Linked DNA regions of Nitratifractor salsuginis DSM 16511. The main gene of each other region encodes a partner of the protein of the gene in region 2 in a complex. Links are inferred from orthologs where the notes say so. Each region holds a gene or a part of one and is shown on either strand. Other genes may lie near its edges.

What was found.
Region 1: the proteins of accD (region 2) and NITSA_RS10075 are in contact, whole or in part, in a solved structure (PDB 8UXZ), measured with the Escherichia coli proteins. The link is inferred for Nitratifractor salsuginis DSM 16511 from one-to-one orthologs.
Region 3: the proteins of accD (region 2) and accA are in contact, whole or in part, in a solved structure (PDB 8UXZ), measured with the Escherichia coli proteins. The link is inferred for Nitratifractor salsuginis DSM 16511 from one-to-one orthologs.

The regions. Positions count from the first base shown.
Region 1 is NC_014935.1:1,971,698-1,974,827, reverse strand. What follows is about bases 108-3,081. They hold NITSA_RS10075 (acetyl-CoA carboxylase biotin carboxylase subunit), read left to right. Parts: upstream 108-911; coding sequence 912-2,252; downstream 2,253-3,081. Other genes in these bases: NITSA_RS10070 (NAD-dependent epimerase), read left to right, coding at 2,257-3,081; accB (acetyl-CoA carboxylase biotin carboxyl carrier protein), read left to right, coding at 441-911; dcd (dCTP deaminase), read right to left, coding at 108-290. In the rest of the region: more of dcd, read right to left, coding at 1-107; more of NITSA_RS10070, read left to right, coding at 3,082-3,130. UniProt on the Escherichia coli protein: This protein is a component of the acetyl coenzyme A carboxylase complex; first, biotin carboxylase catalyzes the carboxylation of the carrier protein and then the transcarboxylase transfers the carboxyl group to form malonyl-CoA.
Region 2 is NC_014935.1:1,039,382-1,042,401, reverse strand. What follows is about bases 157-3,020. They hold accD (acetyl-CoA carboxylase, carboxyltransferase subunit beta), read right to left. Parts: upstream 2,078-3,020; coding sequence 1,235-2,077; downstream 157-1,234. Other genes in these bases: NITSA_RS05225 (peroxiredoxin), read right to left, coding at 2,685-3,020; NITSA_RS05230 (Fur family transcriptional regulator), read right to left, coding at 2,165-2,590; NITSA_RS05240 (hypothetical protein), read right to left, coding at 742-1,107; NITSA_RS05245 (cold-shock protein), read left to right, coding at 409-627; NITSA_RS05250 (hypothetical protein), read left to right, coding at 157-220. Outside these bases: more of NITSA_RS05250, read left to right, coding at 1-156.
Region 3 is NC_014935.1:532,231-535,219, reverse strand. What follows is about bases 157-2,989. They hold accA (acetyl-CoA carboxylase carboxyl transferase subunit alpha), read right to left. Parts: upstream 2,128-2,989; coding sequence 1,186-2,127; downstream 157-1,185. Other genes in these bases: NITSA_RS02675 (beta-ketoacyl-ACP synthase II), read right to left, coding at 2,138-2,989; NITSA_RS02685 (DedA family protein), read right to left, coding at 423-1,043; NITSA_RS02690 (type III pantothenate kinase), read right to left, coding at 157-426. Outside these bases: more of NITSA_RS02690, read right to left, coding at 1-156. UniProt on the Escherichia coli protein: Component of the acetyl coenzyme A carboxylase (ACC) complex. First, biotin carboxylase catalyzes the carboxylation of biotin on its carrier protein (BCCP) and then the CO(2) group is transferred by the carboxyltransferase to acetyl-CoA to form malonyl-CoA.

The DNA.
Region 1 (3,130 bases), 930 kb from region 2 along the record:
GGCATGCGGAAATACTCCACCGTCCGCGCCAGGGCGAAAGAGTTGGGAGGGACAATGCAAATGTCGCCTTTGAAATCGACCACGTTGTTTTCGCTGAAATCCTTGGGGTCGACCACTTCGGCGTTGATGTTGGTGAAAATTTTGAATTCGTCGCTGACCCGGATATCGTAGCCGTAGCTGCTCAATCCGTAGCTGACGACCCCTTCCCCGACCAACCCTTCGCAAAAGGGTTCGATCATCTTATGTTTGAGTGACATTTCCCGGATCCATCTGTCGGCTTTGAGTCCCATCTCTCTCCTTCGATTTTTACGGTTTTTCGACGATAATCTGCCGATTTTTTACAATTATTCCGCGAAAACGCATTGTTTATGCAAGTATGGATATAATATGCCATTATATCTCAAGGGCTGTTTCCCACCCTTGAAAACAGAGGAGAAAGAATGAAATTTGATGAAATCAAAGAGTTGATGCGCCTCTTTGGCAAAAGCAAACTCGATCGGATTCAGATCAAGCAGAAAGATTTCGAGATCGAGATGGAAAAGGGCGGAGAGACTGTCGTCGTGGAAGCGGCTCCCTCGGCGCAGGTTCAGGCTACACCGGCTCCCGCGGCGATTCCCGCCTCTTCGGGTAGTAATGCTGCTGAAGCGGCTCCCGCTCCCGAGGCCAAGAAGGGAGAGCTGATCACTTCACCCATGGTCGGGACTTTCTATGCTTCCCCCTCTCCGGATTCTCCTCCGTTTGTGAAAGTAGGAGACACGGTCCGCAAAGGCCAGACCCTTTGCATCCTCGAGGCAATGAAGATCATGAACGAATTGGAGGCGGAGTTCGATTGTAAGATCCTGGAAGTCCTGGTCGAAGACGGGGAACCGGTAGAGTATGACAAGCCCCTCTTCCGGGTGGAGAGACTCTAAATGGCCGAGATCAAACGTATCCTCATCGCCAACCGGGGCGAGATCGCCCTGCGGGCCATCCGCACCATCAAAGAGATGGGCAAAGAGGCGGTAGCGGTCTACTCCACCGCCGACAAGGACGCCCACTACCTCAAGCTGGCCGATGCCGCTATCTGTATCGGCGGCCCCAAGTCCCAGGAGAGCTATCTAAATATCCCTGCCATCATCTCCGCGGCGGAGCTGGCGGAGTGTGATGCGGTCTTTCCCGGTTACGGCTTTTTGAGCGAGAATCAGAACTTCGTGGAGATCTGTGAGCATCACGGCCTCAAATTCATCGGTCCCAGTGTCGAAGTGATGCAGATGATGGCCGACAAATCCAAAGCCAAGCAGGTGATGGCCGAAGCGGGAGTCCCCACCATCCCCGGCAGTGACGGGGCGGTTGCAAATGCCGAAGAGGCCAAAAAACTGGCCAAGGAGATCGGCTACCCGGTAATCCTCAAAGCCGCCGCCGGCGGCGGAGGCCGGGGAATGCGCGTGGTCGAGGATGAGAGCTACATCGAAAACGCCTTCCTCGCCTGCGAAGCCGAAGCGGTCAACGCCTTCAGTGACGGGACGCTCTATATGGAGAAGTTCATCGAAGCCCCCCGCCACGTGGAGGTGCAGGTAATGGGTGACAGCCACGGCAACGCCATCCATATCGGGGAGCGGGACTGCTCCATGCAGCGGCGCCATCAGAAACTCATCGAAGAGTCACCCGCCCTGGTGCTCGACGACGCCCGGCGCAAAGAGCTCCACGAAGCGGCGGTTCGGGCGACGAAACATATCGGCTACGAGGGGGCCGGGACCTTCGAGTTTCTCGTGGACAAGCACAAGAATTTCTACTTCATGGAGATGAATACCCGTCTTCAGGTAGAGCACTGCGTCAGCGAAATGGTCAGCGGCCTCGATATCATCGAATGGATGATCCGGGTCGCCGAAGGAGAGGCGCTCCCTCCCCAGGAGGCGATCACCCTCAAGGGCCATGCCATCGAGTGCCGCATCACCGCCGAGGACCCCGTGAGCTTCCTCCCCAGTCCCGGCAAGATCCAGAAATGGATCGCCCCCGGAGGCAAGGATGTCCGCCTCGATACCCACGCTTATTGCAACTACATCATCCCCACCTACTACGACTCCATGATCGGCAAAGTGATCGTCTGGGGCGAAAACCGCGATCGGGCCATCGCCAAGATGCGCCGTGCCCTGGACGAGTTCGAAGTGGGGGGTGTGCGCACCGTGATCGAATTCCACCGCAAAATGATGCGCAACCCTGATTTCATCTCCAACAACTTCGATACCAAGTATCTGGAAAATTACAAAGGCTGAGAGCGTGAAAATTCTCGTCACCGGCACCGCCGGTTTTATCGGTTTTCACCTCGCCAAGCGGCTCCTGGAACGGGGCGATGAAGTGGTGGGCCTGGACAATATCAACGACTACTACGATCCGAAAGTCAAGTACGGCCGCCTGCGGGAGACCGGGATCGAAGGGGATGAGGCGATCGAGTATGCCAAACCCGTTCAAAGCAGCCGCTACGAAAACTACCGTTTCATCAAGCTCAATCTCGAAGACCGTGCCGCCATCGAGGAACTTTTTGAAAAGGAGCGTTTCGATGCGGTGTGCAATCTGGCCGCCCAGGCGGGGGTGCGCTACAGCCTGACCAATCCCCATGCCTATGTCGACAGCAATATCGTCGGTTTCGTCAACATCCTGGAAGCCTGCCGGCATAATGGAGTGGGCCACTTGGCCTATGCCAGCAGTTCCAGTGTCTACGGGCTGAATGAGACGATGCCCTTCAGTACCCACGACAACGTGGATCATCCCATCAGCCTCTATGCCGCCAGCAAAAAGTCCAACGAACTGATGGCCCACACCTACAGCCACCTCTACGGTCTTCCTACCACCGGCCTGCGCTTCTTCACCGTCTACGGCCCCTGGGGACGCCCCGATATGGCCCTCTTTCTCTTCACCAAAGCGATCCTGGAAGATCGTCCCATCGATGTCTACAACTACGGAGAGATGCAGCGGGATTTCACCTATGTCGACGATATCGTCGAAGGACTGGTCCGGGTGATCGACCATCCCCCCAAAGGCAATCCTGAGTGGAGCGGCAAAGCCCCCGATCCCGGCAGCTCCAGAGCTCCCTACAAAATCTACAACATCGGCAATAACAACCCCGTCAAACTGATGGATTTCATTACGGCTA
Region 2 (3,020 bases):
GAAGGAGTTGGCGGAGCATCCCGATTACAGTGATTTCTGGATCCTCAATACTTCCCTCTACCCCGCCACGCTGCGCTCTTACTCCGGAGTCGTCCCCCCCACACCCATCGAACCCCAGTCCCTCAAACATATCTCCTGCAAGCGCCTTCCCGACTATCACGACGGGGATCTCTATCTCGAATACAAGGGCCGGACCGAGGCCTTTATCCCGGTCGATTGAGAAAAAAGAAAGAATTTCTCCAAAAGCCTTGCTATTGCGGAATATTGCAGCTATAATGGTCCCCGAAGATAGATGAGGTTCGAGTTCATCTTCTGTGTGTTAGACGTGTTGCCGCTTTACCGTTGCTCCGCTAGACCCTGAAGACTCCCCGACATTTTGATTCAATATTACATCAAAAAGGTACTACAATGGCAGAATTGCATCACGGAACCGTTAAATGGTTCAACGACGAAAAAGGTTACGGTTTTATTCAGCAGGACAATGGTGGGAACGATGTTTTCGTTCACTTCCGTCAAGTCAACAACCCTGAAGGCGGCCGCGTCTCTCTCTACGAGGGCCAGAAAGTCTCTTTCGAGATCGGTGAAGGAATGAAAGGCCCCCAGGCCGAGAACGTCACCCCTCTCTAAACCTTTCAGGTTTCGCTTTCAGCGGAACCGATTTTCCATCCCCCTTTTTTCCACAATCCATTTTTTTGCTTTCTTTTCAAACTCATCAACAATTTCAAAACCTTGTCATATTGGTTAAGTTTCGTGTGAAATATTTCGGAAACCTACTTTGGGATAGAGGGTTTTCATCAGGTCGAGATCCCGGGTAAACCCCTTACCTATGGCACGGATGGTCGGAAGATGGTGTTTCATCAATTTTGCAGTCTCCTCCGCTTTACCTTCGATGACCAAGGCAAACCAGGCATACTCGGCAGCATAGCTCTGCCCTTCTCCCAACGCCTTACGGGCCGCACGGAGTGCCATATCTGGGCGATTGCCCAGGAGATAGTACCAGGCAGCCTTGGCATGGGCTCCGTCGATATCGACATATCGGGCATAGTCCAGGCAACTTGGCTGATAGCTGCGATTATGAAGTTTGCCGACATGATAATCACAAATCATACTTGATTTTACCGCGGAACAGGTGGGGCAAGCTCCGGATGCCGAACCGGTAGCGGAGACAGATTGCGTGGACAAAAGTAAAAGTAGAGAAAGGGAACAAAACGCCGTGCGACTCATCGAAAGAGGCTCATTTTTGCTGGAGAAAGAGTTTGAGAAAGTTGCCGATGCTCTCTTTCATATTGTTCCGGTCGACGACCATATCGATGAGGCCGTGTTCGAGGAGGAATTCCGCCCGCTGAAAGCCTTCGGGAAGGTCGGCGCCGATGGTCTGCTTGATGACCCGCTGTCCGGCAAAACCGATCAGGGCGTTGGGCTCGGCCATAATAATATCGCCCAGCATGGCAAAAGAGGCGCTCACCCCGCCCATCGTGGGATCGGTGAGGACAGAGATGAAGGGGAGCCCCTCTTCGTGAAGGCGATGAAGCGCGGCAGAAGTTTTGCTCATCTGCATCAGGCTGAAGGTGCTTTCCTGCATCCGCGCCCCGCCGCTGGCGGAGACGATAACGACTCCGGCCTGGCGCTCGATGGCCCGGTGGACGGCACGGACGATCTTTTCCCCCTCTACGGAGCCCAGGCTTCCCCCCATAAAGGCGAAGTCGAAGACGACCAGCTCCGTCGGCTGCCCTTCGATGGTGCAACTGCCGCTGATCACGGAGGAGGTGCGGCCACCCGTTTTGGCTTTATTCTCTTCGATTCGTTTTTTATAACTCTTTTTATCGACGAATTTCAAGGGATCGACGGGAACCAGACCGGCATCCTTCTCTTCGAAGCTCCCCTCGTCCGCCAGCAATTCAATGCGTTCTTTCGCCCCGATCCGGAAATGGTGGGAACATTTGGGGCAGACGTTGTGTTTGGCTTCGACCTCTTTGTAGTACATCAAAGAGAGGCATTTGGGACATTTGATCCAGTGGCTGGGGGCGTCATTGCTCTGCTGCTTGCGCATACCCCGGAAGAGATTGCCGAAATTCATAAGCACTCCTTCCCGTTTCGGGACGATGATTTTGGGTAGATTATATCCAATCGGTGCTTGAAAAGTGAGGGAGGAGCGGGAAGGCTCTTAGGCGGAGGCTTGCTTGTTTCGGCAATCGCTGCAGATGCCGTAGAGGTTGAGTTGGCGCTCTTTGAGCTCGAAGGAGGAGTCCCAGGCCACTTTGTCGGTGTCTTCGCTGAGGATCTCATCGAGGGCCTGATCCCGGACACTACCGCACTCCGTGCAGATCAGATGAAGATGTTCCTTCTTTTTGAGTTCATATTTCGATTTTTTCCCGACGATGGGGACTTCGACCAGGACCCCCTGCTCCACCATCGTGACGATGTTTTTGTAGACGGTAGCCAGCGAGAGGGTGGGATGGCTCTGGCGAACCTCCTCGTAGATTTCATCCACATTGGCATGCCCCATCCTGTCGATGGCCGCCAGGATGGTCATACGCTGAAAGGTGGCTTTGAGCCCGTGCTCTTTCAAAATTTCGGCATAGTTTTTCACTCGTCTATCCTTCTCATTATAGAGTGGCTGATTCGACATTCTAGCAAAATAGATGCGCAGAATACCGAAGCCGCCGCTCGGCAGTGCCGGAAGCCTAGAGCTCTTCGGCGTGCTTGGCGAGGTACTCGGCGACCCCTTCGGTATCGGGTTTCATCCCCTCTTCGCCCTTGTGCCAGTTGGCGGGGCAGACTTCACCGTGCTCGTTGGTAAAGAGCATTGCATCGACCATACGGAGCATCTCGTCGACATTCCGTCCCAGAGGCAGATCGTTGATGACCGCGTGGCGGACGGTGCCGTCCTTGTCGATGAGGAAGGAACCCCGCAGTGCGACGGCTTCATTGAGCAGGACGTCATAATCCCGGGCGATCTGCTTGGTCAGGTCGGCGACCAGGGGATACCCTACCCGGCCGATACCGCCCTTGTCCACCGG
Region 3 (2,989 bases), 510 kb from region 2 along the record:
CTTGGGCAGGGAGGAGCACTCAATGCTCCAGTCAGGCTCCCGATCTAAAACTTCGGAAATCTCCCCAAGGGCCCGGCGGTAAGCGTGCAGCCCCGGCAGGATCATTCCCCCTTCGTAGCGCCCCCCGACCACTCTGTCCACCGTCAAGGCGCTGCCGGCATCCACAAAAAGCCCCTCGTCCCGGCTCAGGCAAAGCGCCCGGCGATCCACGCCCATCCCCTCGTAGCTACCGGGCAGATCGATCTTCGATTCCAGATCCTTCCAGTAAGTCAATGCCACGATCTTTTTTCGCACTTCGGGATCGACACAGATATAGTACAGTATCCGATCACCAAAAGCTTCGATCGCATCCTCCGGCTCCAGGTGGAGCACCCGGCCCTCTTCGTAGATATGTATGTGGGTATTGCCGACATCCGCAAGAATCACAGCTCCTCCTTGGCCCGATGCCGCAGCCAGTAAAAGAGGCTTAGTCCCGCTACCCCCACCAATGCCAGCAGCGTGGCATTGTGGAGGTAGTGCGCTACCCGGTCCTCGTGAGCCCCCAGGAAATACCCCAGCAGCCCCAGGACCGTCACCCAGATCCCGGCCCCCAAAGCCGTATAGAGAGCGAAGCGACCTACGGGCATCCGCGCCAAGCCCGCCGGGAGGGAGATGTACTGGCGGATTCCGGGGATCAGCCGCCCGTTGAAGGTAGAGATCTCTCCGTGCCTGGCAAAAAAGCGTTCCAAGTGATCCAAAGTTTCGGGTTTGAGGAAGAGATAGCGACCGTAGCGCAGCAAAAAAGGCCGCCCGAAGTGCATCGCCAGCCAATAATTGAAAAGCGCCCCCGCCAACGACCCCGCGATCCCCACACCGATGGCCAAAAGAAGACTCATCTCCCCCTTGAAAGCCAGGTAACCCGCAGGGATCATAATCACTTCACTGGGAAAAGGGAAAAAGGAACTCTCCAGAAACATAGCGGCGAAGATACCGAAATATCCCCAGGCATTGACGGTTTGGACGATCCAGTCGACGATGGAGTGCAACTGAATGTTGCACTCCATCGTCGAAATGAGGAATGAGGAATGAGGAATGAGGAATTTTGGATGGCTTTGCTCTGCAAAGCCCCGTCTTTTAATCAAGAGCATCGCTAAGCGATGCTTACCGCAACCATTCATCATTCATCATTCACCATTAACCATTCACCTACTCATTCTCTTTGTAGGCCCCGATGGAGGTGAGTTTCTCGTAGCGCTTCTGCACGAGCTCCTCTTTGCTCAACTCCCGCAGGCTTCGGACGGACTGGAGATAGTACTCTTTGACCTTTTCGGCGGCACTGTCCATATCCCGATGGGCACCGATGAGGGGTTCGTCGATGATGTCGTCGATGAGACCGTACTCTTTGAGGGCATCGGGAGTGATCTTGAGGGCTTTGGTCGCCTGCTCTACCTTGCTGGGATCGTTCCAGAGAATGGCGGAACATCCTTCGGGCGAAATAACGGCGAAGACCGAATAGCGCATCATCGCCAGCTTGTCCGCCACGCCGATAGCCAGGGCCCCGCCAGAGCCTCCCTCGCCGATGACGACGGAGATGAGGGGAACCTTGACGCCGGAGAGTTCGAAGAGGTTTCTGGCGATCGCTTCGCTCTGGCCCCGCTCCTCGGCACCGATCCCCGGATAGGCGCCCGGAGTGTCGATGAGCATCAGCACGGGGATGTCGAACTTCTCCGCCAGCTTCACGGCCCGAAGGGCTTTGCGATACCCCTCGGGATGGGGCATTCCGAAGTTTCGGCGGAGTTTATGCTTGGTCCCCCGTCCCTTCTGCTCACCGATGAGAACGGTCTTCTGCCCGCCGATCCAGCCCAGATAGCAGAGGATTGCCGGATCGTCCCGATACATCCGGTCTCCGTGGATCTCCTGGGCATTTTCCATAATCCGGCGCACATAGTCCAATGCATAGGGACGGTCGGGATGGCGGGCCAATTGGAGTTTCTGATAATCACTCAAAGAGCCGAAGGTCTTTTTGACCTCCTTCCCCAACTCTTTTTCGAGGATCTCAACCGCATCCTGATCCCCGCGGGCCTTGGCCGACTCGATATCCTTTTGGATCGCTTCGATCGGTTTTTCGAAATCGAGATAGGTGGCCATCGGAGACGCCTCAGACCCGCTTGAAAATGACGACACCGTTGGTGCCGCCGAAACCGAAGGAGTTGCTCATCACCACATCGAGCTGCGCTTCTCTCGCTTCGTTGGGGACATAATCCAGATCGCAGTTCTCGTCGGGGGTGGTGTAGTTGATGGTGGGCGGGATGATGCCCCGATCCATCGCCATCAGGGAGATCACCGCCTCGATCGAGCCAGCCGCTCCCAGACAGTGACCGATCTGCCCCTTGGTGGAGCTGACCGGCGGGCAATTCTCTTTGCCGCCGAAAAGCTCTTTGAGCGCAGCGGTCTCGTTCTTGTCGTTGATGGGCGTGGAAGTACCGTGGGCATTGACGTAATCGACCTTGGGCCGGCCGGCCATCTCATAGGCTGCCTTCATCGCCCGCAGCGGCCCGTCCATCGTGGGCGTGGTGATGTGGTTGGCATCGCCGCTCTCGCCGAAGCCGATCAATTCACCGTAAATCTTGGCTCCACGAGCCTTGGCCGCCTCATACTCTTCGAGGACCAGGGCTCCGGCCCCCTCACCCATAATAAAGCCGTCACGCTCCGCGTCGAAGGGACGGGAAGCGTGTTTCGGATCATCGTTGCGAGTCGAGAGGGCTTTCATCGCCGCGAATCCGCCGACGCCGATCCCGGTAATGGCCGCTTCGCCTCCGACAACCAGCATCCGGTCCGCTCCGCCGATCATAATGGTCTTGGCCGCTTCGTCGATGGCATGGGTTCCGGCGGCACAAGCGGTAACGGAACCGAGGTTGGGGCCTTTGAGAGTGTGGGCAATGGAGACGAAACCTCCCAGCATATTGGCCAAAGCCGAAGGGATGAAGAAGGGAGAGATCCGACGGGGACC